Regions from separate parts of the Brevibacillus sp. FSL L8-0520 genome, predicted to be linked through region 1. Evidence: predicted binding sites of a transcription regulator. Region 1 holds the regulator's gene; each other region holds the start of a gene.

What was found. The regulator LexA, encoded in region 1, represses DNA repair genes until DNA is damaged. The targets are predictions, from matches to a motif close to CGAACATATGTTCG.
Region 2: a site for LexA is predicted at 5,920-5,933, ahead of NSQ24_RS16360 (DNA polymerase IV). Genes of this name have one in related genera too.
Region 3: a site for LexA is predicted at 7,421-7,434, ahead of uvrB (excinuclease ABC subunit UvrB). Genes of this name have one in related genera too.

Annotation. Positions count from the first base shown of each region.
Region 1 is NZ_CP150171.1:3,031,281-3,041,705, forward strand. It holds gene NSQ24_RS15130 (spore germination protein) at 1-498, shown strand, start outside; gene NSQ24_RS15135 (GerAB/ArcD/ProY family transporter) at 515-1,639, shown strand; gene NSQ24_RS15140 (hypothetical protein) at 1,636-2,337, shown strand; gene ltaE (low-specificity L-threonine aldolase) at 2,525-3,562, opposite strand; gene NSQ24_RS15150 (iron-sulfur cluster biosynthesis family protein) at 3,673-3,975, shown strand; gene NSQ24_RS15155 (UvrD-helicase domain-containing protein) at 4,295-6,541, opposite strand; gene crcB (fluoride efflux transporter CrcB) at 6,745-7,113, opposite strand; gene NSQ24_RS15165 (DUF896 domain-containing protein) at 7,206-7,403, opposite strand; gene NSQ24_RS15170 (LysM peptidoglycan-binding domain-containing protein) at 7,484-7,840, opposite strand; gene lexA (transcriptional repressor LexA) at 7,997-8,620, shown strand; gene NSQ24_RS15180 (DUF456 family protein) at 8,806-9,291, opposite strand; gene NSQ24_RS15185 (DUF4269 domain-containing protein) at 9,499-10,092, shown strand.
Region 2 is NZ_CP150171.1:3,277,314-3,287,738, reverse strand. It holds gene sdaAB (L-serine ammonia-lyase, iron-sulfur-dependent subunit beta) at 1-145, shown strand, start outside; gene sdaAA (L-serine ammonia-lyase, iron-sulfur-dependent, subunit alpha) at 172-1,059, shown strand; gene recG (ATP-dependent DNA helicase RecG) at 1,060-3,114, shown strand; gene NSQ24_RS16370 (hypothetical protein) at 3,399-4,994, shown strand; gene NSQ24_RS16365 (GNAT family protein) at 5,253-5,750, opposite strand; gene NSQ24_RS16360 (DNA polymerase IV) at 5,992-7,233, shown strand; gene NSQ24_RS16355 (hypothetical protein) at 7,230-7,670, shown strand; gene NSQ24_RS16350 (YolD-like family protein) at 7,667-8,017, shown strand; gene NSQ24_RS16345 (C39 family peptidase) at 8,085-8,867, shown strand; gene NSQ24_RS16340 (hypothetical protein) at 9,085-9,369, shown strand; gene NSQ24_RS16335 (EAL domain-containing protein) at 9,716-10,425, shown strand, end outside.
Region 3 is NZ_CP150171.1:4,785,436-4,795,860, reverse strand. It holds gene ftsX (permease-like cell division protein FtsX) at 1-107, shown strand, start outside; gene NSQ24_RS23495 (peptidoglycan DD-metalloendopeptidase family protein) at 130-1,329, shown strand; gene NSQ24_RS23490 (S41 family peptidase) at 1,429-2,904, shown strand; gene NSQ24_RS23485 (PDZ domain-containing protein) at 3,076-4,344, shown strand; gene NSQ24_RS23480 (hypothetical protein) at 4,529-6,268, shown strand; gene NSQ24_RS23475 (flagellar hook capping FlgD N-terminal domain-containing protein) at 6,398-7,333, opposite strand; gene uvrB (excinuclease ABC subunit UvrB) at 7,506-9,482, shown strand; gene uvrA (excinuclease ABC subunit UvrA) at 9,497-10,425, shown strand, end outside.

The sequences.
Region 1 (10,425 bases):
GAGGGAGTTCCGTTTCCCACCATTGTAGAAGCGATGTTTATGGAAATAACCATTGAGCTCTTGCGGGAGGCTGGTTTGCGCTTGCCAAAGCCTGTCGGTCAAGCAGTGGGAATAGTAGGGGGCCTTGTCATCGGACAATCCGCTGTCGAAGCGGGTATCGTCAGCCCGATCATGGTGATTGTCGTTGCGTTGACGGCCATTTCGTCCTTTGCGTTTCCACAATACCCTGCTGCCATCGCGATACGTCTGCTTCGTTTCGGGATGATGCTGGCCGCCTCTATTTTCGGTCTATACGGGATCATTCTCGTATTTGTCTTGATCACCTCTCATGTGGTAAGACTCAAAAGCTTTGGCATCAATTATGCGGCTCCATATGTCCCCAATCGTGTATACACGTGGAAGGACCTGTTCCTTCGCTTGCCCTTGCAGACGCTGTTAAAATTCCGGCCAGCGATGTTCAAGCCGCTCGACCGAAACCGTTCCGATCAATCAAAGTAAAGGAGAGTGGGCTTTCGTGAGTTCCCTTCGGATTTCTCCTTTTTCACCATTCCAGCTGACGATTACAACTGTTTCTACCATCATCGGGGTAGCCATCCTTACCCTCCCCCGCGTCATCGCTGAAGAGGTGGGAACGCCGGATGTCTGGATCGACGTTATCCTTGGGGGAATCATTACTGCGGTCGCGGCAATGATTTGCCTGCATCTAAGCAACTGCTTTCCGGGTGAGACTTTTTATATTTACAACGTGCGCATCGTAGGAAAAGTACTGGGGACTCTGATCAGTGTTTTGTACATCTGCAACTTTACGACATTTGGGGCCTTTGAAGCGCGGGTGCAGGCGGAGGTTGTCCGTCACTTCCTATTGGACGAAACCCCTCTGGAGATAACCATGCTGGCCTTTATACTGGTTGGCTTTTATTTGGTGTCAGGCGGTTTGAATGCGATCATTCGGATCAATGAGTTTTATCTCCCCATCACCCTGTTGATCGTGTTTACGATTCTCTTTCTCAATTGGAAAAACTTTGAGTTTGACAATATACGTCCGTTCCTTGAAAACGGACCGTCAGCCTTACTCCCGGGCATCCTCCCTACCGCCCAGGCCTTCTCAGGTTTTGACGTGATCCTGTTTCTTGTGGCCTATACGCGCAATGCCCAAAAATCAACGCTCCCTATACTGCTCGGCTTTGCACTCGTCACACTCATCTATATGACCATCGTCATCATGGTAATCGGCTCCTTGACGCTTAACGAAGTGATTACCTTGACTTGGCCCACGATGGAATTCGTAAAGCAGATCGAATTTCCAGGAGCTTTCTTTGAACACTTTGAAATCTTTTTTATCACCATCTGGCTGCTAAATATGTTTACAACGTTTTTTATTAATTTGTATTTAGCTTCTTTAGGAATTCACCTTCTCATCGGCTGGAATATCAAGCTCGTCATGTGTTTGCTTCTCCCCGTGATATACGGAATCGCGCTATTGCCAAAAGATCTCAACGGGGCATTGGAACTCGGCAAGAGCATTGGCTTTTTCTCTGTCCTTGTCTCGACCCTCATCCCGCTTTTTTTGCTTCTGATCGCGATAGCCAGAAACCGGCCGAAACACGATCAACCGGTTAATGAGGGGTCGAGACCATGAGCATGATGAAAGCCAGATCTCTGCCAATCTTAGTTACGCTCCTCCTGTGCAGCGCCATCGTTTCCAGCGGTTGCTGGGATCGTCGGGAGATCGAGGACCTGGGGATCGCCATCGGGATGTCCGTTGACCAGGCTATACAGAAGAAGCGGACCTCCGAGGAAGAAAAACAAATCGTTCACAAGCATAAAACGATAATGCCTATCTCCGTTACTTATCAGATCGTAAACCCCAAAATTATTGGGGGAACCTCAAGGGGAAACCCTTCCAACCAAAAGCCTTACATTAACATTACAAGTTCAGGGGATACGGCTTTCCAGGTTGCGAGAGAAACAGCTACTCGCATAGGTCGTCCGCCCTTTTTCATGCACTTGAAAATAATTATTTTGGGTGATCAGGTATCTCGTAAAATTAATCTGGCCCAATTGCTAAACATGAATTTGCGAGATACCGAGATGCGTCGTACCGTTCATCTGACCATAGCGGAGGGAAACGGGAGAGAGATTCTTGAAGCAAAAACCAAAAATGAAGACTTGCCCTCCTTCGAGCTGTTAAGCCTAATCGATAACCTTTCTAAATCCATTCATATCGCCCAGCCTATATCCATTGGGACAGTCTCGGAACATATCCGAAGGAGTGGAAGAAGCGAAAGGAAAATTGGGACGAGGTGTTTAGTCGAATACCAGTATCTCTCGACGTAACGGTAAAAACAGAGGAGTTTGCCTTGAAAGGCAAGAAAAAATGATCCCTTTTTCAAAGAGAACGTGCACCAGGGAAGTCTGCTGCACGTTTCTCTTTCGGTATGCTGGTGCAGCCCTTTGTGACCCTGCTGCCCGCTGCTCCGTTCTTCCTCCCGGAAAAGTCATTTGGTAAAAAAGCTTGGACGCGTCATCCCGTTGACCTTGATGGATGCAAGATCGCTTCCACTGCTGCCAAAGTGTTCTGAATATCCTGATCACTGATGTGACGATGTGTTGTAAAACGAACGACCGTTTCGTCAAAGTCGACAGCAAGCACCCCTTTTTCAGCCAGCTTGGCCAAAAATTGTTCGGCAGAAAGACCCGCTTTGTCCGTGTGAACCAAAACTATGTTCGTTTCTACCGGTTCGACATGCAGAGATAGCTTTTGCAAACCTACGGCCAAATCATGCGCTCGCTGATGGTCTTCCGCAAGCCGTGACGTCATTTCCGTCAAGGCGAGTATTCCTGGTGCTGCCATGTAACCGACTTGGCGCATGCCGCCGCCCAGCTTCTTCCTCCACCAACGCGCCTCCTGGATAAACGCCCGGCTCCCTGCCAACACAGACCCTACCGGTGCGCTCAATCCCTTCGACAAGCACACCTGAACACTGTCTGTATACCGGGTAAGCCCGGTCACCTCGCAGCCCAACGCGACAGCAGCATTGAATAATCTGGCGCCATCCAGGTGGACAGGTACGTTGTTACGATTTGCTACTTCGTATACGCTTTTCATCTGTTCAGGGCGGACGACCGCCCCTCCAGCGCGGTTATGTGTATTTTCCATGCAAATCAAACGGGTCCTCGGAAAATGGATATTGACCCCGCGAATTGCTTTGGCTACCTCCTGTGGAGGCAGTGCCCCCCTATCTCCCGCGATCGTCCTGGTTTGCACCCCCGCGAGAGCAGCCATTGCGCCTCCCTCATAGTAAAAAAGGTGGGAGTCTGCCTCCAAAATAACCTCGTCGCCATTTACACAGTGGGTAAGGACTGCCACCTGATTCCCTTGTGTACCGCTCGTGACAAACAGCGCGTCTTCTTTCCCCAATATCTCGGCCGCCACTCTTTCCAGGCGGTTTACAGTCGGGTCTTCTCCATACACATCGTCCCCTGCTTCTGCCTCATACATGGCACGGAGCATCGCATCTGTCGGCTTGGTAACCGTATCGCTGCGCAAATCAATCGGCATCTTTCTTCTCTCCCTTCTCTCTTGCCATTTTAACACTTTCTGCATTGCATCGGGATTTGGCAGTTTGCTAATATGGAGGAGTACGATACCAAAACAAGGGAGACTGACCCATGAAGGTAAAAATTACTCGCAACGCCGCAAAACAATTGAAAGCCATTTTGGACCAAGAAGAGGATAAAGAGTTGAAGCTCCGCGCATACATAACACATGCACACGGTGACCATGCCCATTACGGCTTGGCATTGGATAAACCGACCGACGAAGATACCGTCGTTTCTACCGACAAGGAAATCGACGTAATCGTCAAGAAAGACGAGCCGTTGCTAGACGGCCTTGTTATCGACTACCTGTATACACCACAAGAGGGATACGTGCTTACAAATCCTTCCAAAGGAAATCACGGCGATCATTAATGGCTCCCTTGTCCCCGCTGCGAGTCATCAGCGGGGTTTTCTTGAGAATGAATTGTTTTGGGAAAAAGCTGTTTTTGTAAAAGCTGCTAGGAACCAAAAAAAGAGACATCTTGTCGATGTCTCTTTTTTGTAATGGACTCTATACAATTGTTGCAAAACTCTATTTGGGTCTAGAGCTCTTTTTTGTTCCAGGGCCTTTCCCATCTTTCGGAGTTCTCGTTTTCGCTGCAGGACCTTATTTCGTTACCAAAGTCTCTTGTTCGTTGCAAGCCGTTATTTTCGTTACAAAGCCTTCTTCTTTATTGCAAGACTTTTTTCTTTACAAAGATCTCTTCTCGTACAACTCAGGTGGCACGTCAGCAAAGAGCGGACTCATCCTGTCTTCCTGATGAATCATGAAAAGCCGATGTACGGGTCTGGTCATGGCTACATACAGGAGCTTTGTATCCCACTCATTGTCCAAGTACTCCTCGATATTCAACAAGATGACCACATCAAATTGCAGCCCCTTGGTCAAATAAGCTGGCATTACTACGACACCGCCCGGGAATTGGGTATCCTTGCTTCCCAGCAGCTTCAGTCCTTCGATGGAGGCCTTCAATGACTTGTATGCTTTTTTGCTGGCCTCGGCTGTTTTGGCTACGATCGCGATGGATTGAAAGCCCTCTTGCCGATAATCATTTACAAGCTGGACCAGATTTTTAACCGGCAGTTCTTTCCCGTCCCATGATGCCAACAAAGGCTTTTCCCCATGCCGCAATACCGGTTTGGCCATAATCGTCTCCGGCAGGTTTATCTTTCGCAGTACCTCGTTGGCACATTTCATAATTTCGATTGTGGAACGGTAGCTCTGCGCGAGTGTGTAGTAAACCCCCCGCGGCTGCTGAAAAACTCCCTCCAACAGTTCTTCCCACGATTGCAATCCCCTGTATGCATGGATGCCCTGCGCGATATCTCCCACTACCGTCAAAGAATGTCTCTTTGTCACAAGCCCGATCACCGCAATTTCCAACGCACTGAGATCCTGTGCTTCATCAACGACACTGTGGTCAAAGTGGTCGGCCTGCTCCAATCCTTCGATCAGATGCCGCAGATAGATCAGCGGCGCAACGTCTTCTGGCTCGATCCGCTCCGCTTCGAATATCTCTGCAGACGACCGGCAAATATCCTCGATATCCTCGCCATTGACTTCCCCTTTTGTCAGCTCTTTCAATAAAGCTGTGTCGGTCAACATTTCGCGGTACGACGAGAAGACATCCAGTTCAGGAAAAATGGAAAAGTATTTGTCCAGAAGCTGATCAATCATTTTCTCATATTTAGCCAACGCTTGCTTATCCAGATCAATTCGCTTCTCTCGCAGATGGGCGAACAACTGTTTATTGATGTCCTGCTTAACGTGCTTTCGAACGGCTTCCATTCGCCGACGATATGGCAGATGGGCATATTGTTCGGCAAAAAGCTGACGGATGGTCTCACCCGGAATCGTAAAAACATGTTTGGTTCTGTTGTAGACAAAGCTTAATTTTTTGTAGGCTACCCTGTTTTCCGCTACAAACAGCAAATATTGCTGGAGTACATCCCGGAAAGCGAGCGAGCCCTTGAACCGAAGACGATGCAGCACCGTCCGACGCTCGGCATCGCTCTGTCCTTGTTCAAAGAACAACTGAAGGGGCTTGTGCGGGTCCAGAATCCGCCAGCCTTTTGGAAGGATGGACTTGACCAGCTTGGAAGCCCAATCCAGGAATGTCGCCTGCTGAACGTCATCCACTCCCAATTCGGGAAGAACCTCTGAAATGTACGTAAGGAACAACCGGTTTGGTGCAAAAACCATAAACCTCTTTGACATCATCGAGTCCTGATAATTGTAGATCAAATAGGAGAGCCGGTGCAGCGCAATCGTCGTCTTGCCGCTTCCGGCCACCCCTTGAACGACAACCGGGCGATCCTTGTCTGCTCGAATAATGTCATTCTGCTCCGACTGGATCGTCGCTACGATATCCTTCAATCTGCTGTCGTTCGTCTGATTCAGGTTGGCTGCCAGGAACTCATCGATGTACCCTTCCTGCAAAAATTCATCCGGATGGCCAACTTCGCGATGAATCGTCTCTTTGAGCGCTCCATCGTATATCCCTGTAATCTTCCCGTCCTCAATGGCAAAATTTCGCTTCAGGCGGACTTCGCCTCGCACAATCTCCCTGCCGCTGCGGAAGTACGCATCCTTGCTCTCGCCGCTGTAATATAAACTGGCAATGGGAGCACGCCAGTCAACGACAATTGAATCGAATGTGTCGCTCCGAACGATGCCCCTCTTTCCTATGTATACGCTGTCCAACTCGTATGTCTCGTCTTTCAGGAAGTCCACTCGTCCAAAATACGGCTTTTCCAGTCCTTGGTCCTCAAGGTAGCGAAGCTCTTTTCCTTTTTTGTAGTTGACGACCTGTTTCACATAATCGTCCGTAATCTCTTTAACCTCTTTCCGAAGAGTGTCCACTTCCTTTTGGATAATAGAGCGTGTTTCATCGAGTCTCTTCTGTTCATGCTCGTAGTCCGGGTGCTGTACAGTCATTTATATCCTCCTTTCCAAATTGTCAGGTTCAGCATCGCAAGGAGAAGTCCGGTTTTATTTCCACATGGTTTCCGGGCACGGGCTCTTCTTTGTTTCCTCGTAGCCTTCCAATGCCCTCTTCTTTGATTTGATGTTGCTTCCGGATTGGCTCTCTTTTGTTCTCGTTGACGCCTGCCCGTCTTATCCCGCTATATCTTGCCTGTTTACCACACTTGTCTGCCGATCCAGATCCCTGAACCGCAAGCAAGAAGGCCGGCCAAAACACTGGCGCCTGCATAGAACAGCCCTCTGCCGATCTGCCCATCTCCGATGAAGCTTACCACCTCAAGCGAAAAGGTAGAGAACGTAGTAAATCCCCCCATCAGCCCGGTTGTAAACAGAAGGTACATCTCCAAAGACATCAATCCTTTTTCCTTTCCCCACGCATAGAGCAGTCCGATGAGAAAAGAACCGGAGACATTGGCCAGCCATGTCCCCGCCGGCAATCCGGGTTGGTTCATTGCGAGACCGAGACCATAGCGTAGCAATGAACCGACGGCTCCTCCTACGGCAACAGCCAGCCATGCCATCATGGCAATCCCCCCTTCTCTCCTTTTTTGTATGGAACAAAAAGACATCCAGGCAAAAAGCATGGATGTCTTCTTTTTATGTCAAATGGTGCGTTTTAGTGTTTGGGGTTGTTATCCTCGAGGTCTTCCACGTAGCGGATCGATTCGAGATTGGAGCGAAGCGACATTTTCACAGCATCAATGTATTTTTGCCGCAGTTTTTTCTGTTCCTGTTTTTCCTCTTCAGTCAACCCGGCTTCACGAGATTTTTTGGCCAACTCGTTGATCCGTTTGATTTCCGCGTCTGATACCAAAGCCGTTTCCCCTCGCTTTCAATGAATGCCGCTCTATTATATCACATCTCGGCAACGAAGCAAGGGAAAGCTGCAGCTTGTCAATTCCCGACAGGAATTTGAATCGATTGGCCTGGATAAATAATGGCACTTTCCAGCTTGTTCAATTTTTGAATCGCATATACCATATCGCGAACATCCATTTTCGGGTCACTCTTGTAGGTGACCGCCAGCTCCCACAAGCTGTCTCCCGGTTGGACGACGATTTCCTTTACTGGTTGGATCATTTGAGCTTGTTGTACCGTATGATCCCCAGAAGCGAACACTAGTTCTGTCAAAGTGTAAAAAAAGAGAGTGAAAGCGGCAAAAAACAGAATGGCCTGTCCACGCGTAATGCCAAAACGAGCAGTTTTTCTTTCTTCTTTGGCGAAGCGATTAGATACAGTCATTGTACTCATTATTTCATCCCCCTGCAAACGTACGTTCTATCTTCTTGTTCTCATCATAATGCGAACACTTGTTCATGTCAAGAAAAAAACGAACTTATGTTTGTCGAACGCAGGATCCCATGGTATAATATAGAAAACATGTTCGAGAAGATAGAGGTGTGGTCTATGTCCAAGCTATCCAATAGACAGCAAGCCATCATCGATTTCATCCGCAAAGAAGTAAGGGACAAGGGTTATCCCCCATCTGTCCGTGAAATCGGGGAGGCTGTCGGTCTGGCATCCAGTTCAACTGTTCACGGCCATCTGGCCAGGTTGGAAAAAAAGGGGCTCATCCGCCGCGATCCTACCAAGCCCCGCGCGATTGAGCTGCTGAAAGAAGAGGAGCGCTTTCAAGACGACTTTGACGTATCTGTTGTACGCGTACCGGTGATCGGAAAGGTGACTGCGGGTCAGCCGATCACTGCTGTCGAGCAGGTGGAGGATTACTTCCCACTCCCTGACAGCATCGTGACATCGGACAAGGTGTACATGCTGCGCGTGTCCGGAGACAGTATGATCGAGGCTGGCATCCTGGATGGAGACTACGTGATCGTTCGCCAGCAGAATGTGGCCAATAACGGTGATATCGTCGTCGCCATGACTGAAGAGGACGAGGCAACCGTGAAGCGTTTCTTCAAGGAAAAGAACCATTTCCGGCTGCAGCCTGAAAACGCGACATTGGAGCCGATTATTCTGGATTCTGTAACGATTCTGGGGAAAGTGATTGGCGTGTACCGCTTGATTCACTAGAATAAGAGATTTCGTTGCTTGGATGAGCCATGCCTTATGGCGGACTCTTTGAAAAACGCAATCGACTACGACAAGCTTTCCTTTTCCACCCTGACAGCAAAAAAGGCGTTCGCGATTGCCTCGCGGACGCCTCTTCTTTTCATTTCCTTCGATTCTTTGATCGGTCCTTCTCCTACGAATCCCACTTACAGTGCGACAAAGAACCAGATGATCATCACTACCTGAAGAACAACTTTTACGACCACACTGCCCAAAAAACCGATGAGCGAACCCACTCCCGCTTTAACAGCCCGTTCAAACGGCTGCTTTTGGATCAGCATTTCCACCAGAACGACCAGCACGAACGGCATGATCAGCATGCCAAATGGGGGGAACAAAATCACCCCGAGCAAAATCCCCAGTGCAGCTGCCCACGATGACGCTTTGGAGCCCCCGTACTTCTTGACAAAGTACATGTTGGTGAGTAAATCCGCACCGTAGAGAAGAACACTTAAGACCGCCATTCCCCACCAGAAGGAGGCCGGAAGTCCGGCACCCGGATCAGCAATAAAAAAGTGATACAGCAAGAATCCGCCCCACAATAAAATCGTATCAGGAATGACCGGCAAAAAGATTCCGGCAATACTGAGGATAAACAAGGCCGCTATCACGATCCACAACAAGATCTCCATCCATTGACACTCCCTTCTGTATAGGGTATACGATAAAGTGCGGTTTTCGTTTCCATCGACTCGCTACATTTTGACAGAAACCTGTATATACTCGGTTCTTCTGCGAGTCGTAAAGCCAAACGTCGAATCGGAACATAGATGGTCTCGTCCCTCATTGTTCCCCTGCAGAGTTGCAAATAAAAGAAAGATAATCTGAAAGGACAGAAAATGGCTATGCATTCTCAAACGAAGCGAGATTGGTTTGACCCTTCCTACCTGAAAAAAGGAACCCCTCGGCAGCGGGAAGCCTGGGCAGTCCTCGACAGCTTGGGAATCTTTGATGGGCTCAAAGAGTATCAACCGGTTCTGTGCGGAACGATCCCCCTCGATATTGATGTTGAGGACAGCGATCTTGATTTGATCTGTACGACAGCCGACCTGGATCGGTTTGGCCATGTGTTGAAAGAAAAATACGGGCATTTGGACCATTTCACACAAGACCGCCGAGAAATCCGCAACATCCCTACGGCGACTGCTTCCTTTTGGTATCGCGGTTTTCAATTGGAGTGTTTTGCTCAACCGATTCCTGTCACAGAGCAAAACGCCTACCGGCATATGATGATCGAAGCACGGCTGCTCCAGCTGTCTGGGCAAGAAGCAGCAAAAGAGATTCGGGCTTTGAAAGAACGGGGGCTGAAAACGGAGCCTGCTTTCGCTCTGTATTACGGGATTGTCGGAGATGATCCTTATCAGGCTTTACTTGAATTGGAAAGATATTCGAATGAACAGCTTAAGCAAGTGATGGCAAATAAACCGACCTAAACGCCGGCCGTAAACCGGAAATACGAATAATGGTAAACTCAGACAACTTGTGTGTCCTTATGCGGGCATAAAATTAAGATGACTTCTGGATACTTCGGAAGTCATCTTTTTTGGATTGCTAGATTTGTCGTTTTACCTTTTATTGGTTAGATTTCAGTTGAAGACGGCAAATCATGATTTTTTTTAAGAGACTGATATAAAATGTACACGAATCCAACATAAATGGGAAGCCAAACGGGTTCAAAGAATCCTGGAACTCGATAATCAGTAATTACAATTTTGTTTGGCCCAAAATCCAATTGTTGAATTAGATCTGAGATCATAAAAATAAAA
Region 2 (10,425 bases), 250 kb from region 1:
GGGACTGATGGAAGTCTCCCGGCACGACCGCGGGTCACGCGCGCTGATGGCGATCGAGACGGATTCTGTCGTCCTGCCAGAGGTGCTGGAGGAAATCGGGAACATCCCGTATATTTTTGATGTCTCACTGCTTTCTTTACAGTAAAGCGGGAGGAGAGGAGTGAACAGGACATGTTTCGCAACGTAGCAGAATTGGTAGAACTGGCTGAGTCCCAAGGGAAAAAAATTTCGCAGGTGATGATTGAGGCGGAGATGGAGGTTTCCCAGCGGACTCGCGAGACCATTTTAACGGATATGTACACGAATCTGGACGTGATGGAAAAAGCCGTCCGGCGCGGACTGACGGAAGACATCCGTTCGCACAGCGGACTGACTGGCGGCGATGCGAAAAAACTGCAGGAGTACATGCGCACAAAGCCGTTTCTGTCTGGCCCCACCCTGCTCAATGCCGTCTCCATGTCGGTCGCTGTTAACGAGGTAAACGCGGCGATGGGCACGATTGTGGCTACGCCGACGGCAGGTGCTTGCGGAATTGTGCCAGGTACCTTGTTTGCCGTATCAGACAAGCTGAAGCCGACGCGCGAGGAGATGGTCAACTACCTCTTTACTGCCGGAGCGATTGGCTACTGCATTGCCAATAACGCGTTTATTTCCGGTGCTGCCGGCGGCTGCCAGGCGGAAGTGGGCTCGGCGACCTCGATGGCTGCCGCTGCGATTGTCGAGATGGCAGGCGGTACGCCGGAACAGTCGGCTCAGGCTGTCGCCATCGCCCTGAAGAACATGCTCGGTCTCGTTTGCGACCCCGTGGCCGGACTTGTAGAGGTTCCCTGTGTCAAACGGAACGCGATGGGGGCCGCGATCGCAACCGTAGCTGCCGATATGGCGCTTGCAGGGATCAAGAGTGTGGTGCCGACTGACGAAGTGATTGAAGCGATGTACCGGATTGGCTGCTCCATGCCGACTACCCTCAAGGAAACAGCACAGGGAGGTTTGGCCGCGACGCAGACCGGACGCCAGATCGAGGCCAAAATCTTCGGTGTGCAGCTGGAGAAAAAGTAAATGAACGAATGGTACGACGCGCCCGTCTCGCTCTTGCATGGGGTAGGCGAGGAGAGGGCCAAAGCTTTCGCAGGTTTGGGCATTGAGACTGTGGGGGAGCTGCTGGAGTATTTCCCGAGCCGCTATGAGGACTACCGCGTCCGCGATTTGACAGAGGTGAAGGACGGAGAGAGGGTAACGCTGGCAGGCACGGTCTACGGCGAACCCTCTGTTCGCTTTTACGGCAAGCGAAAATCGCGTATCTCCGTCAAGCTGGTCATGGACAGAGTGGTGGTGACGGCGGTCTGGTTCAACCAGACATTCGTGAAAAGCAGGCTCTCTCCGGGAAAAGAAATTCTCGTGACCGGAAAGTGGGACAAGCACAAGCTGCAAATCACCGTCAGTGAAATGACCGAAACCGACTCCGACCGGGCACAAAAGAGAGGGGAACTGGCACCCATTTATCCGCTCGGCGGAGATGTGACCCATACGCTTTTGCGAAAAACGATCCAGCAGGCGCTTCGCCAGTACGGCGAGCAAATCCCGGAGATTCTGCCGACCGATATCGTCAGTCGCTACCGGCTCATGCCCCGGCCTGACGCGATTCGGTCGATCCATTTTCCGCAGGATGCCGAGAACGGACGCCAGGCGCGGCGGCGGATCATGTTTGAAGAGCTTTTTTTATTCCAATTGAAAATGCAGGCGCTCCGCCGGATTGCCCGGGAGCAGACCGAAGGGACGGCTCTGCAAATTCCGATGGAGGAATTGCGCACCTTTGTGAAGTTGTTGCCGTTCCCGCTGACGGATGCACAAAAGCGGGTAATCAAGGAGATTCTCACCGATATGCGTTCGCCGTACGCAATGAACAGGCTGCTTCAAGGGGACGTCGGCTCGGGAAAAACCGTAGTCGCGGCCATCGCTTTGTTTGCGGCAGTCAAAGCGGGTTTTCAGGGCGCTTTGATGGTGCCGACAGAGATTTTGGCTGAGCAGCACGTCCAGTCGCTGACAGGGCTTCTTTCCCCGCACGGCATCCAGGTGGCGCTGCTGTCCGGCTCGCTTACAGCCAAACGGCGTCGCGAGGTGATCGGAGCCTTGCAGATGGGCTTGATTGACGTCGTTGTCGGGACTCATGCCCTGATTCAGGAGGATGTGTTTTTCTCAAAGCTCGGCCTGGTAATCACGGACGAGCAGCATCGCTTCGGGGTGGAGCAGCGGCGCATTTTGAGAAACAAAGGCCTTACTCCCGACGTGTTGTTCATGACGGCCACACCGATCCCGCGCACGCTGGCGATTTCCGCCTTCGGTGACATGGATGTCTCCACGATCGACCAGATGCCGGCGGGGCGCAAGCCGATCGAGACTACGTGGAAAAAGCATGAGCAGTTTCACCAGGTGCTGGAGCAAATGCGAGAGGAACTCGTGAAAGGCAGGCAGGCGTATGTCATCTGCCCGTTGATCGAGGAGTCGGAAAAGCTGGACGTGCAAAATGCGATTGACGTTCATGCTCAGCTCTCGCAGGTATTTCCTGAGTACGGGGTCGGTCTTATGCACGGGCGCCTGCCAGCAAAGGAAAAGGATGCGGTGATGCAGGCCTTTCTTTCCGGGGAGTATGCGGTGCTGGTTTCGACGACCGTGGTAGAGGTAGGGGTAAACGTCCCAAACGCGACATTCATGATCATTTATGATGCGGAGCGGTTTGGGCTTGCCCAACTGCATCAGCTCAGAGGCCGTGTTGGCCGCGGCTCGGAGCAATCGTACTGCGTGCTGATCGCCGATCCCAAATCGGAGATCGGAAAAGAGCGGATGCGCGTTATGTGCGAAACGACAGACGGTTTCGAACTGTCGCGCCGCGATTTGGAACTGCGCGGTCCCGGCGACTTTTTCGGGACAAAGCAAAGCGGCTTGCCTGAATTTAAGGTGGCCGATCTGATGAGCGATTTCAAGGCATTGGAAGTGGCTCGCCAGGAGACGGCTGCTTTGGTAGAGAAGGAAGAGTTTTGGAAAAACAAGGAATACGTCTGGCTTCGCAGTTATCTGAAGCGGGAAGGTGTTTTGGACGGGATCGTCTTTGATTGATCGTCGTCAGCCAAAACGTCCCGGACAGAAGGCAGCTAGACGACTGCGCCTTTTCGAGTGAATGGACTCGGAAGGGCGTTTTTTGTTGGAATGAACTTTGTTTATCGAAGGATCAAACAAGCGGGACAGCATAAGATGAGTTGTGATGCTAGATGAGTTGTGATGCTGCCAACTCAAGCCAATTCCGCTGTAATTCCCACCAGTCCCGGCCGTATGGCTGAAACGAAACACGCTTTCCTACGTCTTACAGGGAAATATTGTTAAGAAGTCAAAGGAGCGAAATCATGGTTCAGATGAAACGCTTACAGGCATTCGCGCTGCTTCTCGCAGGCACATTGCTTTTAACCGGATGTGTTCCTGCCGCAAGCACAGGCACACCGCCATCCGGCAGCGGCGGAAATCAACAGCCGGAATCACAAGCGCCACCTGGGAGTACAACTCCGGGGACAACCCCGAATTCCTCCTCCGGGCATCCGCCAACGCCTTCCTCCGCCGAGTGGAATCCAGCAGAGATTCCGTTTGACTATGCATCGATGAAAGCAGATGTTGTGATCCGACTGGATGAGGAGCCGGTACTGCAATCTCCGATCAGGACTCCGGTTGGTAGTGGACCGCAGACATTTACGTTGTTCTTTCGTCAGGCGATGGACCGAAGCAGTGTGGTAGAAGCGATTGAATCGCGGATAAAAGAGAAGGCGTCTGCCGAGGAATGGTTTATCGAGCCCGACCTGGAGTTCCGTTGGGTCCATGATAAACAGCTTCACCTCCGGGCGACACCCAGGACGAGAGTACAGCCGGAAGACGGAATAAAGGAGTATGTATTGGATGTAAAAGGCGCACGCACCGCCAGCGGCCATGTTCTGTCGGAACCCCCTGGCTTCCTGGCTGTTGTTCTTGCTCCCAACCAATTGTGGAAGGTGAGCCTGGATGGAAAGGTGCGGGAGCAGATCAGCGGGTATCCCGGCTCGTATCATAGCGACTCTTTTCTCGACCCTGAGCAGCGATATCTGCTCTTGAGGCGGTATACGGAATATTGCGAATGCGACGCGCGGCATCCCCTCCTGTACGGGATCTATGACAGGCAGACGAACGAGCTGACTCGCTATCCAGTGGAGCTGACCACCAGTTACCGGGGGGAAGGCGCATTTGTTGCCGACCGGCGCGGCTTTTTTTATGCGGCACCGCAAGAGGGGCAAAACATGCCTGTCAGTGAAACTGCGGTTCCCGTCGAGATAGGGGAATTCGTTCACGGAGCCGACTTTAGCCATGACCGAAAAAAGCTGATCATGGCTGTTGGGCCCAAAGACCAGGAGCAAAATCTGGACCTGCTGCTGCTGAATCTGGAAACCGGAGAAAAGCAGCGGTTGACCGGTGCGCTGAAAGGCTTTGTGCCTATCGATGAAATGTACGGAGATGTCATCCCCATTTCCTTTGATGATGACGGGCGGCAGTTCACTTTTGCGATGCGGCAGAGCCGTAGTTCCTTCGACCAATTGCGTTACCGCTATGACTGGAAGACGGAAAAGGTCAGCGCGTGGAACCCGCCTGTTCCGAGAGATGCTTGGGCTGGCTATACGCAAACCGATGACGGGATGTATCAGATGTATTGGAATGCGGGGCTGTTTAAAGGAAAGGAGCACCTGATGGATTTCCAGGGAGAAGGGTTGTGGCTCCCAAACAGTCACCGGTATTTGTTTGCGAGACATAAAGAGAACGCGGAAGGGCACGCGGTCGCGATGGACATTATGGCTTTTGACGCTGACCAGCGAAAGACGGACACGTTGATCACAGACCTCTCCTTCGGAATCAGCTTTATCGGTGCAAGCGCTGACGGTCAGTGGCTGTACTTGCTGAGCAGCGGCGACCTTCAGCCGCACTGAGCAGGAAAGCCTTTCCCAGATGGAGACAGTTTGGTAGACAGCGCACCTCTTATGTGAAGACCAGCTTGAATTCTGCAAGACGAGAAAAACGGTCGGCAAGTGGAATTAGCGGATGGTGCTATATTCGCTAATTCCACCACCCGGCAAGCATTTTGCAAGCACGAGAGTCTCCACTTTCCTTTTCTTCCCGGCTTGCGTTTCCTTGCACCTTCATCTTTTGCACCATTATCTTTGCTTTTGGCGTATAACTCCGTTCAGTCAAGTTTGCGTCCAGCTTTTGTACTCGCGTGCCAGCATGGAGAGGACAATCAGCGATTCGTACCGATCGTTCGTTTTGAGACACTCCCGCAATTTTCCCTCCATGATAAAGCCTTCCGACAGGTAGAGCTGAAGCGCTCGTCGATTTTCCTCCTTGACGTCCAGCCAGAGGCGGTTGGCCCCCCACTCGTCAAAAGCCAGCCTTTTGATCTCCTGCAGCACCTTGCGCCCGTATCCTTTTCTTTTTTCGGAGATGGTAATCCGCATGAATTCGATACTCGCGTGCGGATTGGCCAGTCCGGCCAGGATCACGTATCCCACGCTGTTCCCCTTCTTCGCATCTTCTACAATCAAATGGCGGATATCCGGGTTTGCGAGAGACTGCTCATGCCGCGTGCTCTCCCACGGCAGGATGTAAGCGCGGTTTTCCTCCATCTGTTCGGTTTCGTATACATACGGTATATCTGCCAATGCAGTGGGACGCAGACGAATGTCCATCCTTTTCTCCTTTCTGCTCGTGAAGCTCCTGATCCGGCTTGCTGCTCGTTACGGGATGTCCATCCGGGCGCTCCACCGGTTCCTTCGCTTTTGATGCTTACTAATTTCTCTCCTGTCAGGCGACTTCCTTCAATTTCCAGCCCTTTTTTAAAAGTACATGGTATAAAAGCGAACATCTGTTTGCTATAATAAGAACAGAAATGAAACGGGAACATTTGTTCCTATTCAGGGGATGGTTGTAATGGCTCATGACAACAAACGGATTATTTTTCTCGCTGACATGCAGAGCTTTTATGCCAGTATCGAAAAAGCGGCTCAGCCGAAGCTGCGCGACAAACCGATCGTCGTAGCAGGCGATCCCGAACGAAGAAGCGGGGTGGTCCTCGCTGCTTGCCCGATTGCCAAGTCGTACGGCGTCACCACGGCAGAAGCCTTGTGGCAGGCTCAGCAAAAGTGCCGCCATCTGGTCGTGGTTCGCCCGAGGATGGAGACCTATATCCGTGTGGCTGTACAAATTACTCGCATATTCGAGTCGTTTACCGATCTGGTGGAGCCGTATTCCATCGACGAGCAGTTTTTGGATGTGACGGGAAGTGTCCGGCTGTTTGGAGGTCCGTGGAAAATCGCAGAGGAGATCCAGCGGCGCATCCGCTTGGAAACAGGAGTACATTCACGGGTCGGTATTGGAGAAAACAAGGTGCTGGCCAAAATGGCGTGCGACAATTTCGCCAAGAAGCGGGAGGAAGGCATTTTCTGGCTGAAGCGGGAGGAGCTTGCAGAGACGCTCTGGAAGCTGCCGATTGAAAAATTGTTTGGAGTAGGCTCGCGGATGAAACGGCATTTTCATCGCATGGGCGTATACCAGATCGGGCAGCTGGCGCAGCTCTCGCCCGCTGTGTTGACCCGGCGCTGGGGCGTCAATGGGGAGGTGCTGTGGCGTACGGCGCACGGCATGGATGACTCGCCCGTTTCGCCTCGTACGCATGATACCCAGAAGGGGATCGGTCACCACATGACGCTGCCGCGCGACTACCATACAGCTGCTGACATCAAGGTGGTGCTGCTTGAGCTGTGTGAAGAGGTATGCCGCAGGGCCCGCAGCAAAGAGCTGATGGGCTGGGTGGTATCGGTTGGATGCCGGGGAGCCGACTTTGACGTGCCGACAGGATTTGGACGTCAGCTCAAGCTGCCGGAGCCGACCAATGACGCGATGACGCTTTACGAAGCTGTCTGCCGCCTGTTTGACCGGCACTGGCAGGAAACCCCTGTTCGCAGCGTCGGCGTCAGTCTGGAGCAGCTGGTGCCTGACAACGTGGTTCAGCTCAACCTCTTTACCGATACTCAGAAGCAGCGTTCACTTGCCCGAGCTGTAGACGATATCCGCAATCGCTACGGAGCGGATGCGATTTTGCGTGCCGCTTCCATGTCGGGAGCCGGGCAGGCTCGTGAGCGTGCTCGCAAGATCGGGGGGCACTATAAATGACGGAGAGGCAGGACGCTGAGGAAGAGCAAGAACTGGTCCGCTTGTACGTGTTGTTTGGCCTGTTGTTTCGGGTTGCGATGGTCGATATGGGAAAGGGGCGGACCGTTCCCTTCAAAATTTCGTACGACTGGTTTTTTCAGGAGCTGTCCCGCTGGGCAGAGCGGGAGCATCATCAGTTGCGGCGCCGGCTTCGGCAGATGGGCTGCATTTTGCTGACGGCGACCCGGCAGGATGGCACCTATGTGGTACAGTACCGACATCGCGGATATGTCAGGGAAGCGGTCTATTCCATCGAAGTGCTTCGCTCCGAGTGTCAGGAATTGGCCCGCTCCTGGATGACGGCAAGGCCGAAATCCTTTGCGGATGAACCGCGAGCAATGTTTCAGAGGCGAGAGGAAGAACAAGGCGCAGTCAGCAAAGAGGAGAGAAGGACATGAGGGAAAAGCGCGTTTCCAAACGGGATAATTTGTTTGTGGCAAGCCGTTTTGTGCTGCCGGAGCACCGTGAGATGTACATCAGGATCAAAGCGGAAGAGCTTCGTTATGTGCCGCCTGGGCTCGACGAGGAGCAGATGGCTGAAATAAGCGGGCGTATCTGGGAGGCACTGCAAACAGGTCAGGGTGTCGTGCTGACGTATTACGATGGAAAAAGTGCTTGCGGTTTGGCGGGGAAAATCGCCCACGTCGATCAGGCATTAAAAAAGATAAAGCTGCACACGGATAAGAAGACCGTCTGGATTCCCTTTTCCAGCCTGCTTGCGGTAGAGTTGGAAGCGATCTCCTGAGAGAGTCTGTACATGGACTGCACGACTCCAGGGCATCCTGTGGATAAAATCGAAGGGGATCAATTCCGTGAGACAAACGGCCATTGCCACTCTGACGGCATGGGGAGTTTTGCTGACGGGATGCGGTGCAGCAGCGCCGCAAACCGAACAATCCCAGCCTGTTCCAAGCAGCGAGCGACTAAGCAGCAAGCACCCAAGCAGCGAACAATCAGCGATTCCGGCACCGCTGGCCTTGCATACAAATACAGCCAGACCCGCTCAAGCGATGCTGGATATTCCCGTTATCGCGCAAAATCCGGAATTAAAGAACGGCTGCGAGGTGACGAGCTTGGCGATGCTGCTGCAGCATGCCGGTCATTCCGTAGATAAAATGACACTGGCCCGGCAAGTTAAAAAGGAGCCGGAACCGATCGTTCAGCAAAATGGCGATATCAAAAAATGGGGGGATCCGGCTGAAGGCTTTGTCGGGGATATGACAGGAAAGAAAAAAGGCTTTGCCGTCTACAATAAACCGCTGGAGGAACTGCTTCGGCATTATATGGGGGAGCGGACGGTCAATCTGACTGGAGAAAGCTACGAAACGCTGCTGGACAGTGTAGCCGCAGGGTATCCCGTAGTCATATGGGCGACCGGAGACTTTACGCCGCCGACTGAGTGGGAGTACTGGGACAGCGACGGCAAACAGATCGTGGTTCCTTTTGACGAGCATGCCGTACTGCTGGTCGGATACGATGAGACTTACGCCTATGTCAACGATCCGCTGACAGTAAAAAAACAGCGGAGAGTAGCTCACCAGGCGCTGAAGAACAGTTGGGAAGCATTGGGAAAACAAGCGGTCACCTATCGGTAAAAATAGGGAGGACAAGGACAAACAGCGAAAAACAGCGGCCCGCGGTGAAAAGTTGTGTGCGGTGACGAGGGAAGGGTCTTAAAAACGATAAGCGGGGAAAAACCGGATTTTTTCGCAGATTATTGTTCAAAACGCATTTTGCCAGAAGGGAATGTTTCCTTGTATCGTTAGAATGTCTTAACTGATCAAACTTGATGGGAACCAAAGGGGATTGTACATGTTAGCACAAGAAATGGGTGTCATTTTCACGAAGCACGTGGGGCACATGACCGCCAAGCGCTGGACTGACTTTATCCAGCAGTTGGAGAGCAAGGGGCTGTACGTCGTGATCGAGACAGACACAAACGGGCGAGTGATGAGCCCTCTCGGCGGCCTGATGCCAATGCCATGCAAAAGTGAGACGCTCCAAATTTTCACGTCCGACGAGCTGCAGCAGCGGGGGTTGCCCGTCGGCCATCACATCGTCACAAAGAGCAAGGCAAGCGGAAACCTGACGACATAAAACCGCAAGCCAAACAAAATCGACAAGAACGAACCTTTCTTCACCGAGAGTCGGCTGGGGAAAGGTTTTTTTGCGCTCAAAAGAAAGCGTTTACTCCATAAAAATATCCTTGCCAACAGAAAAAAATAATCAGGTAGTTCAAATTACATAAAAAAGAAAAGGAATTAGGTAAAAATTAGCGAATAATTAGGGATAATGGAGCTATTTGTCAAAAGGACTCTTTGTGAATAGTGAGTCTATTTACCTAAATAGATGATCGGGCTGGTTGTACAACCAGCTGGCGTGTCCGTTTGAAGAGGGTGCAGGGTACGATCATTTTAATCAAACATGTAAGGAAGGTAAGACGATGGAGAGCATAGCAGAATTTATTGAAAATCGACGATTCTACCACGTATTCCAGCCGATTTGTCACCTTCCGGAAAAAAAGGTTATAGGATATGAAGCGCTGATTCGCAGCGTATCCCCTATCGGCCCTGAAGCATTGTTCCAAAAGGCGACTGAACAGAATAAGTTATTTGAATTGGATACCCTGTCTATTTCACAGGCATTGACTGTTTTTTTCATGCCCCAGCAGAGGCAGGAAAAAAGAGAGTTTCTCTTTGTCAACATTTATCCGTCTACGATCGTGGAGGATCAGTTTCCGGCATTTATTGATGGCATCATGAGCAGGTTTCGTCCCAATCTGAGCAAAATTGTTCTGGAAATCAACGAATCCATCGTAGAGCGAAAAATATGGCTGAACCCGCTGTTTACGAGAAGAATCGCCATGCTTAGAAAGATCGGCTTCAAGATCGCGCTGGATGACGTCGGAGAAGGAGCGACAACCTTTCGCAAGATTGTCGAGATCTCCCCTGATTTTATTAAAATGGACAAGTTCTTTTCAGATGGCTTGGCCCATTCAGGAAAGAAACAAAAAATCGTACAGCTTTTGGTTGAGTACTGCCGGGATGAAGCTGAGCTTATTTTGGAAGGGATTGAGCGCGAGGAGGATTTTTGCTGCGCCGCGAGCCTCGGCGTAAAAACCGGTCAGGGCTACTACCTCGGGAAACCGGGACG
Region 3 (10,425 bases), 1.8 Mb from region 1:
CGCTGTTCCCGCTCGTCTATCAAGTGGCATTGGCGCTGCTGGCCATCGGGGCCTTCATCGGCATTTGGGGCAGTCTGGTGTCCGTACGCCGCTTTTTGCGGGTGTAATCACTTACTAGGGAGGAGAACTATGAGGAAGAAGATACTGCTATCCATACTGGTGACAGGCCTTCTGGCTGTCTCCGCCGCACCTTCAACCGTCAGTTGGGCAGCAAGCAAGTCATCCCTAGACAAAATCAATCAGGAATTGAAAGCTATTCAACAAAAAACGAGAGCACAGAAAAAGAAGGTAGAGGCGACCAAGCAACAAATCGCTTCGGTCCAGAAGCAGACAAAAGACCTGGAAACAGAGCTGATGGCGATTGACCTTCGCCGCAACGAAACCCAGAAAAAGCTGGACAAGCTCGAAAACGAGATGGAAGTGACCAAGGTAAAGGCAGCAGAAGCACAGGACCAGCTCGACGAGGCCATCGACCGGGTCGCCAAGCGGGATGCCCTGCTGAAGACGCGTGTCAAGGTTATGTATGAGCGCGGCAACGTCTCTTATCTGGACGTATTGCTGGGCGCGTCCGATTTTGGCGATTTTCTGACCCGCATGCAGGGATTGAAGCTGATTTTGGAGCAGGATACCAAAATTCTCGAAGACAACAAGCGGGACAAAGACACGATTGAAAAGAAGAAAAAAGAGATCGACCACCAGCTCACCGTGTACGCAGGAATGTACGAAGAGGCGGAAGATTTGAAAGCCGAATTGGACAAGCAGTACAAGCGGAGCGTTGTCGTGAAGGCCGAACTGCAAAAGCAAGAAGAGCAGCTGAATGAGAGCCTGGAAGAATACGGCCAGCAATTATTGGCCCTTGTAAAACAGGAAGAGGCAAAGTACGCTGAAAGAGTACGTGCGCTCAGCTCCAGCAGCAACGGCTACAAGGGCGGGCAGCTTGGACTGCCGATCGACGATGGGCTGTTCCGCTGGTCCTCCGGCTTCGGAGTGCGCAGAGACCCGTTTACCGGCCGCTCTGCTGGGCATAATGGAGTAGATATGGCAGCCCCGAAAGGAACTCCGATCAAGGCAGCTGCTCCGGGCATTGTCGTCTTCGCCGGCTACTACGGAGGCTTCGGCAACGCGGTGATGATCAAGCACAGTCCCGAGATTACCACGCTTTACGGGCACATCCGTGAGGGCGGCATCAAGGTGTCGGTGGGACAAAAAGTAGATAAAGGCCAGAAAATTGCCGAGGTCGGATCGACCGGCCGTTCTACAGGCAACCATTTGCATTTCACCGTGTACAAAAACGAAGTGGCTGTCGATCCGATGCCGTACCTTCGCTAGCGCGTTCCGGAGACGTTCAGGCAAATATTGCCTGACAGATTTGCATACACTAGCTGCATACCTTTTCCACCGGGGAGCACAAAGGATGGTGTCGTGACGATGAAATGGAATGGACGTTCCGTGTTTGCCCTCGTGATCGTCACCATGGTCGCGAGCAGCTTTTTGACCATGGGTTTGATGAAGACGTCCGCCGGTTCGAGTAACGCTACGGCTGTTACCGCAGCGGCAGGCTCTCTGTTCACCGGGAGCCAGGAATACCCGAAAGAATTCAAAAAGCTGCTTGATGCGTTTTCGGCCATCAAGCAGGAGTACATTCAGGATGTGACGACGGATCAATTGGTTGAAGGGGCTATCGGCGGCATGGTCGGTTCCCTGAAAGATCCGTACAGCGATTACATGGACCCGACATCGGCGGAAGAATTCAACTCTACGCTGCATTCGACGTTCCAGGGAATCGGTACGGAGGTGACGATGCAGAACGGACGTGTGACCGTGGTATCGCCCTTTAAGGGCTCCCCGGCCGAACGTGCGGGCTTGCGTCCCAACGACCAGATTCTCAGCGTAAACGGCGAGTCGCTCGAAGGGCTTGATCTCCATCAGGCCGTTACCAAAATCCGCGGTCCGAAAGGTACGAAAGCGGTCCTGAAGATCGCCCGTCCGGGAGTAGCAGAGCCGCTCACGGTCGTCTGCGTCCGCGACGATATTCCGATTGAGACAGTGACGAGTCAAATCATGGAGAAGAACGGAGTCAAGGTGGGAGTCATCAGCCTGACGCAATTCTCCTCCGACACATCCAAGCATTTTACGGATCAGTTGACTGATCTGGAGAAAAAGGGAATCGGCGGTTTGATCATTGACGTCCGCGGAAATCCTGGCGGCTATTTGCTGGCTGTGAAGGAAATCGGCGAAACGTTGATACCAAACAAGGGCAAGATCGTCGAAATTGAATACGGTTCTGCCAACAAACAGCGCGAAGAGTATTTTTCCAAGACAGACGCTGCCAAGCCGTACCCGATCGCGGTCCTGATCAACGGCGGCAGCGCGAGCGCGTCGGAGATTCTTGCCGGAGCGATGAGCGAAAGCGGAGGCTACAAGCTCGTCGGGGAGAAATCCTTTGGCAAAGGAACCGTCCAAAGTACGATGGAAATGGCCGACAAGAGCCAGTTGAAGCTGACCATCGCCAAGTGGCTGACGCCAAAAGGCAATTGGATTCACGAAAAAGGCATCGAACCTGACGTGAAAGTAGAGCAGCCTGCGTACTTCAACGCGACTCAATTGCCGACAGACAAAGTGCTTTCTAGGGACATGGCGGGCAGCGATGTCAAGAACCTGCAGTTGATCCTGACCGGGCTGAAGCTCTCTCCGGGCCGTGACGACGGTTACTTTGACGAGAAGACGGAGCAGGCCGTGAAGAAATTCCAGACTGCCCACAAGCTGCCGGCGACCGGAAAGGTTGATCAGGCGACGCGGACAGCGATGGAAGACAGTCTGCGTGAAGAAATACGCAAACCGGAAAATGACCTTCAACTGCAAAAGGCGCTCGAAGTAGTTGCTCAGCAGAACAAGGCAAAATAATCCAGGCGGAAAAGGCAGGGAATCTCCTGCCTTCCGTAGAAATGGTTACCACGGCTATGAATGGCCGTGGTTTCTTTTTTGACTGAAGCTGACAAGAAGAGTGCTGCGATGACGTTGCCAATAGCTTGGCACCGTCACGTTTTCGAAAGCTGTTTATGCGAGGTGAGGCATATGGCGTTGCAAGGTGATGTTCTATCGGTGCTGGCCGGGTTTGGCGGTTTTCTTTTTAACCCTGTTTTTTACGTGTTTCTGCTGTTTATTTATTTGCACTACCGGCGCCAGATGCTGCTGGAAAGACAACTGTTTGCCGTTCGCATTCAATTCCCCCTCCAGCAGACGATTCGCTCTCTCGGCATGGGCATCGTGGGAGGATTGCTGATTTCTCTTTTGGCGGCCGTACTTGGGGTTGCCGTACAAATACAGGATCTCTGGCTGCTGTGGGGCTTTGCGGCAGTTTTGGCCCTAATCCGGCTGCGCTTTCTCTGTTTTGCCTATGGTGCAGGGCTGTTGACGCTTTTTCACGCAGTTGCCAAGGTCTTTCCAGACGTCTCTTCCGTACCCGGGATCGGGCTGCTCTGGGGCATGCTCGTCCAGGCTAAGCCGGTGCCGCTTTTGGCGCTCGTAGCCATCATGCACTTGATTGAGGCCTTTCTGGTCCGTTGGAACAGGGGGCGGGATGCGTCGCCGTTATTCGTGGAGGGACAGCGTGGACGGATTGTCGGGGCTTATCTGCTGCACTCGTTTTGGGTGACGCCGCTTGCGCTGTTCGTGCCTGTAGAGGCGGGAAGCTTTAGCGGATCGCTGTATCCGGGCTGGCCGTTTTTTGCCCCCGGCGCTGCATCCTTTGCGTTGCTGCTGCTCCCTTCGGTCACCGGTTTTTCTGCTTTGACGCAGACGGAGACGCCAGCTCAGCGGGCGGGGCAAATATCCAGGCAATTGGCGCTGTATGCGGTTGTGCTGCTCGGATTGACTGCGCTGGCAGCATTGTGGATGCCGCTGATCCTTCTGGCTGCAGTGTTTGCACTCATCGGCCACGAAGGTCTATTCTGGCTGAGCCAGTGGCAGGAGCGGCAAAAGGCTCCATATTTTATCCAATCCACGCGGGGAATCAAGGTAATGGCAGTTCTTCCGGGGACTCCCGCAGAGGAGATCGGGATCAGGCCGGGAGAAATTATCGTCAAGGTAAATGGCGTATCCGTGCGAAACAAAGAGGATTTGTACCCTGCCTTGCAAGTCAATCCCGCCTTCTGCAAGATGGAAGTGCTCACCCTGGATGGCGAGGTCAAATTCGTCCAGTGCGCCGTATACGCCGGCAACCACCATCAGTTGGGGATTATCGTGGTGCCGGATGCAAATACGAGAGTGTTTGTCGATATGCAGCAAGCAAGCGTTGTTCAACTAGTGAAGCAGAAGCTGGAAAAGATCAATCTCGGAGCGTAAAGGCAGCTTCCAAGGGAAGGCTTATTATCCAACAAAAAAAGCGCGGGAAAAGGCTCTGCGCTTTTTCTATTGGGAGAAAGCAAAAGTGAGCAGACTTCCCGGTTTTTTTATACACTCGCTTTGTAACAAGACAGCCCCTTCACGCGTCTTTTTAGAATAGTGGATAAAGGGGGATACAATCTGCATGAACCGATATAGAAAACATGCGCTGCGCTTATGCGCCGGAACTGTCATAACAGCCAGTCTGCTTTCATTCCCGTTCGCCTCTCCAGGCCAAGCGTCAGCAGCAAAAGCGGCGGCAGCGGTCACTCCTGTACCGGTAGCGATATCCAAGGGGATTCAAAATGTAACCCGGCTGATTCCTGAGCTGCGAAACGGCTCAGTCGTTTACGATGGTCCGGTTGACGGTCCCGGCGTCAGCGGCGATCGAGTCTCGTTTATCATGGCAGGAAATAAAGATGGGGAGCCGCAAGATCAGGCGATATTTGACAGTCAATCAGGAAATCTGCTGGTGCTGGAGCTGAAGCCGTCGGGTGCTTCAACCCACCAAACAGGGCTGCTGACCGAGGAGGTCGTCAGGTCGAGGGCTGCCGCCTTTCTGTATGGCCTTCATCCTTTTGGAAAATCATACGAAGCACGAGACGTCACCCGTCAGGACGGAACTCGCCAAGGCGGAATTCGCCAAGACGAAATGGATCAAGACGGTACGTTTACGGTTCGGTTTGTCCGCAAGCATAACCAAGTAGCGCTGAATGATGCGTACGACTGTTTGGTCACGGTCGATGCGACAGGGCGGATCATTGGCTTTCGCACGCTCAACGGTGCCCTTTATGAACCGATCGATCACAAGGAAATGCCGTCGCCGCAGCGCGTGCTGTCAATGACCACGGCTCACCAGCGCTTTGCAGAAAGCAAGCCGCTGGAGCTGATGTACATGCTGCCGGACCAAGCTGCGCCAGTGTCAGAAGCAGAAGCTCGCCAACCTCAGGCTAGGCTGGTTTATGCCATCAAGGGAGGAATCGTGGAAGGCCCGCATACCGGCAGTGCCATCGATGCCTTTACGGGAAAACGAATGCAGGCCCCTCAGAAAAAGCCGCAAATGGTCTCCTTAGCAGGAAAAGGCCGCTACGCCGCTTTGAAGACTGAGGCGGAGGTAAAAGCATTCGCCAAGGAAATCGCCCGCGCAGACGTAGATAAATGGCCGTTGTCGGTTATTTCAAAGAACATGGAAAACGGAGAACAGCACCGTATCTATATCTGGGGGATGTTTGCCAAAGATGTCGCTGATCAGGAGAAGCCGTACCACCTGGGGAATTTTCCGGACGATGCAAAGGGAGAGAACAGATATCATCTGCTCGTAGAGGTTGAGGCCAAGACGGGCAAGCTGATCAGCATGAAACAAAACGATGGGACGTCTCCCCGGAAAAAAACAGACAAGAGCAGAGATCTCAAATCAGCTCTCTCCTTGATCGAAAAGCTGCTGCCAGCAGGAACTCGGCAGTTCCGGGTTGTTGATGCGGGGAACGAAGAACGGAGCATTTGGCTGGCAGATCCGGTGGTTGGGGGACTGCCTGTGGCAAAAAGCGGGCAAACCGCAGAAGAAGGAGCATACGTCGTTGAGGTCAATCCTTTGGACGGCTCCATCCGCGAGCTGAGAACAGAACCTTACGATCAGGTGAAATTTCCCGAGCGGACCCAAGCCATCTCCGAACAGGCAGCTTTAAATGCCCTGCTGCAAGCATATCCGCTGGAGCTTGTGTATGTGAAGCAGCAGTCAAAGCGGGAGGACAAACCGGAGTGGAAGCTGGTGTATGATCTGTCGTTCCGACAATCGCGTGCCCACTGCTTCTGTGGACCGGACCTCCGGGTGGATACGACCGTATACGTTGACGCTTTGACCGGAAAAGTAATCGTGGATGAATAAAAGCAGGGTGCACAAAAGGAAAAGCCGTTCGGAAATGGAATCCGAACGGCTTTTGGCTTGTTGCTTGCAACGGTTCGCTGATGCGTTTGCTAGCATCCACAGTTTGCTTGCATCCACACAATAATCTGTTTACGCATATGCCTGCGCTTCGTACCCGATGATTTGGTTCAGCTTTACCTTCTTGTCGTCGTCGAGAACGAATTCGATCAGGCCATTTTTCATGCTGACCGCTTTGATCACACCTGTGAGCTCGCTGGTCGATGCCGTTCCGTCTGGTTGGGTGGACGAGTCCGTATAGGTGATTGTATAGCCGATCATCTGGGCATATTGGAGGGTATTGTCCATTCGCGCATTGTCCGGCTTGACCGACATGCCCTTGATGTTTTCCAGCTTGATCGAGGTTCCGTTGTCCAGCTGGAATTGCACGGCATTGTCCTTCATCGTGAATCCGACAATGACTCCGTTTTTGACTTCATCGACGGAAGTGACGTCGTCCGTGGTGTCAGGGTTTCCATCCTTGTCCACCTGCTTCGACTCCGTATAGGACACTTCTTTTCCGATCATCTCGGCGTACTTCAGGCTGTTGTCCAGACTGTTTCCGGACAAGCCTTTCGATTCCAGACCCTCGATCCATTCGCGGGGGACTGGCGTTTGTTCGCCCTGGATGCGGAAGTAGATTTTTCCTTGATCGAGGTATACGGCGTCGATGACTCCCGATTTTTTCTCATGGGTCACTTCGCCCGTCATTTCGTCCTTTTTCTGCATGTCGTAGCTGGCTGTTCTGCCGACCAGCGCTTCGTATTCCCGCAGGGTCAGCATGCTGTTGTTGGACTGCTCCATCAGGCTGGCCATCTTGGTCAGCTTCTCAACCATGGTCATCATGCTCGTTTGCTGCAGGAATTGCGAATTGTCCATCGGAGAGAGCGGGTCCTGCTGTTTCAACTGCTCCAGCATCAGCTTCATAAAGGCATTCTGGTCCAGCTCGGTGGAAAACTCCTTTTTGCCTTTATAGCTCAAATGGGGCTGTATGTGAGTGCTGTTATTGACGGTGTTTGTATCTGACATGGCTGTCCTCCCTGTCTCTGACGGGTACTTCAGTACGTTCACATTCTTCTTTACAATGTATCGGTAAAATCTGCTTGAGAGTAAAGACAAACATTTGTTCGAATTTGCGGCTTATTTTTTGAATGATTGTGTTATAATGGAAATGAGATGTGACAAGGAGATGAACGAGGGAATGGACCGTTTTGAATTGGTATCGGAGTTTCAGCCGTCCGGAGACCAGCCGACAGCCATTGCCGGACTGGTGGAGGGTGTGCTCGCCGGAAAGCGGCACCAGACATTGCTGGGCGCGACCGGTACGGGAAAGACCTTTACGATTGCTCAGGTAATTGCCCAGGTAAACAAGCCGACGCTGGTAATGGCCCACAACAAGACGTTGGCTGCCCAGCTTTGTGCCGAGTTCAAGGAGTTTTTCCCGAACAACGCGGTGGAATACTTCGTCAGCTACTACGATTACTATCAACCGGAAGCGTACATTCCCCAATCGGATACGTATATCGAAAAAGATTCCAGCATCAACGACGAGATCGACAAGTTGCGCCACTCCGCGACCAGCGCGTTGTTTGAGCGGCGTGACGTGATTATCGTGGCGTCGGTGTCGTGCATTTACGGCTTGGGTTCGCCCGAGGAATACAGAGAGCTGCTGCTGTCGCTTCGGGTCGGGATGGAAAAAAGCCGCGACGAAATCCTTCATCGCCTGGTGGACATCCAGTACGACCGCAACGATATCAACTTCGTTCGCGGGACGTTCCGCGTACGGGGAGACGTCGTGGAAATCTTCCCGGCTTCGCAAAGCGAGCAGGCGATCCGCGTCGAGTTTTTCGGCGATGAAATCGAACGGATCACAGAGATTGATGTCCTGACCGGGGAAATCCTCGGGCAGCGCGATCATGTAGCGATTTTCCCAGCTTCCCACTACGTAACGCGCGAAGAAAAAATGAAGCGCGCCGTCCAAAGCATCGAGATGGAGCTGGAGGCGAGGCTCGCGGAGTTTCGCGCGGCAGGCAAGCTGCTGGAAGCGCAGCGTCTGGAGCAGCGCACCCGCTACGACATCGAGATGATGATGGAGATGGGCTTCTGCTCCGGGATTGAAAACTACTCCCGCCATCTGACCGGCTTGCCGGAAGGACACGCGCCGTATACACTGATCGATTATTTTCCCGACGACTTTCTCGTCGTTATGGACGAGTCGCATATGACCCTGCCCCAGGTACGTGCCATGTACAACGGTGACCGGGCACGCAAGGATGTTCTCGTAGAGCACGGCTTCCGTCTGCCGTCAGCGAGAGACAACAGACCGCTGAAATTCGAGGAATTCGAAGCGAAGCTGAAGCAGGCGATCTACATTTCCGCGACCCCGGGTCCCTACGAGCTTGAGCACTGTCCGGAAGTCGTCCAACAGGTTATTCGCCCGACGGGTCTGGTGGACCCGACTGTGACCGTCCGCCCGATCAAGGGGCAAATCGACGATCTGATCGGCGAGATTCAGGCCACCATCGCCAAGGACGAACGGGTTTTGGTGACGACCTTGACGAAAAAGATGGCGGAAGATCTGACCGATTACCTGAAGGATATCGGCATCAAGGTTCGCTATTTGCACTCCGACATCAAGACGATCGAGCGGATGCAAATTTTGCGTTCCTTGCGTCTGGGGGAATTTGACGTGCTGATCGGGATCAACCTGCTGCGGGAGGGGCTCGACTTGCCGGAAGTTTCGCTCGTCGCCATCCTCGACGCGGACAAAGAGGGCTTCCTGCGCAACGAGCGCTCCCTGATCCAGACGATCGGACGCGCTGCCCGGAACGCCGAGGGACGCGTCATCATGTACGCCGACCGAATAACCGATTCGATGAAGGCGGCGATCAGCGAGACGGAACGGCGCCGCAAAATCCAGACAGAATACAACGAAAAGAACGGAATTACCCCGCAAACGGTCAAGAAGGCTGTCCGCGAAGTCATCGAAGCGACCAAGGTAGCGGAAGAGAAGGCAGATTACCTGCCGCATGCCGACTTTAAAAAGATGCCGAAGAAGGATCGCATCCAGGTGATTGAGCGAATGGAAGAAGAAATGAAGGAAGCGGCGCGCAACCTCATGTTTGAGCGAGCAGCCGAATTGCGTGATTTGATTCTTGAGCTGAAGGCAGAGCTCTAAGGAGAGGGAATTGCATGCCATTGGAACATATTGTGGTGAAAGGTGCCCGTGCCCACAACCTGAAAAACGTCGATGTCGTCATTCCTCGCGACAAGTTTGTCGTGCTGACGGGGTTGTCGGGATCAGGGAAGTCATCGCTTGCATTTGATACGATTTACGCCGAAGGACAGCGGCGGTATGTGGAGTCGCTGTCCGCCTATGCCCGTCAATTTCTCGGGCAGATGGACAAGCCGGACGTCGACTCCATCGAAGGCTTGTCCCCTGCCATTTCGATCGACCAGAAGACGACGAGCCGCAACCCGCGATCTACAGTAGGGACTGTTACCGAGATTTACGATTACCTGCGCCTTTTGTACGCGCGCATCGGGAGAGCGATCTGTCCCGAACACGGCATCGAGATTCAGTCCCAGACGGTTGAGCAGATGGTCGACCGCGTGATGGAGTACCCTGAGCGTACCCGGCTGCAAATCTTGGCCCCGATGGTTCAGGGACGCAAAGGAGAGCACGTCAAGCTCCTGGAGGACATCCGCAAGCAGGGCTTTGTCCGCGTGCGGGTAGATGGCGAGATTCGCGATTTGTCCGAGGAGATCAAGCTGGAGAAAAACAAAAAGCACAGCATTGAGGTCGTCGTGGACCGGATTGTCGTCAAGCCGGACGTTCAGGCGCGGCTGGCCGATTCGCTGGAGACCGCGCTTCGTCTGGCCGATGGAAAGGTGATCGTCGATGTCATGGAGCAGGAAGAGCTGTTGTTCAGTGAAAAGCACTCCTGCCCGATCTGCGGATTTTCCATCGGCGAGCTGGAGCCGCGCATGTTTTCGTTCAACAGCCCATTCGGCGCCTGCCCGGAGTGCGATGGTCTGGGCGTCAAACTGGAAGTGGACCCGGACATGGTTGTACCCGACGTCACCAAGTCGCTTGCCGACGGTGCCATCGGAGCCTGGGA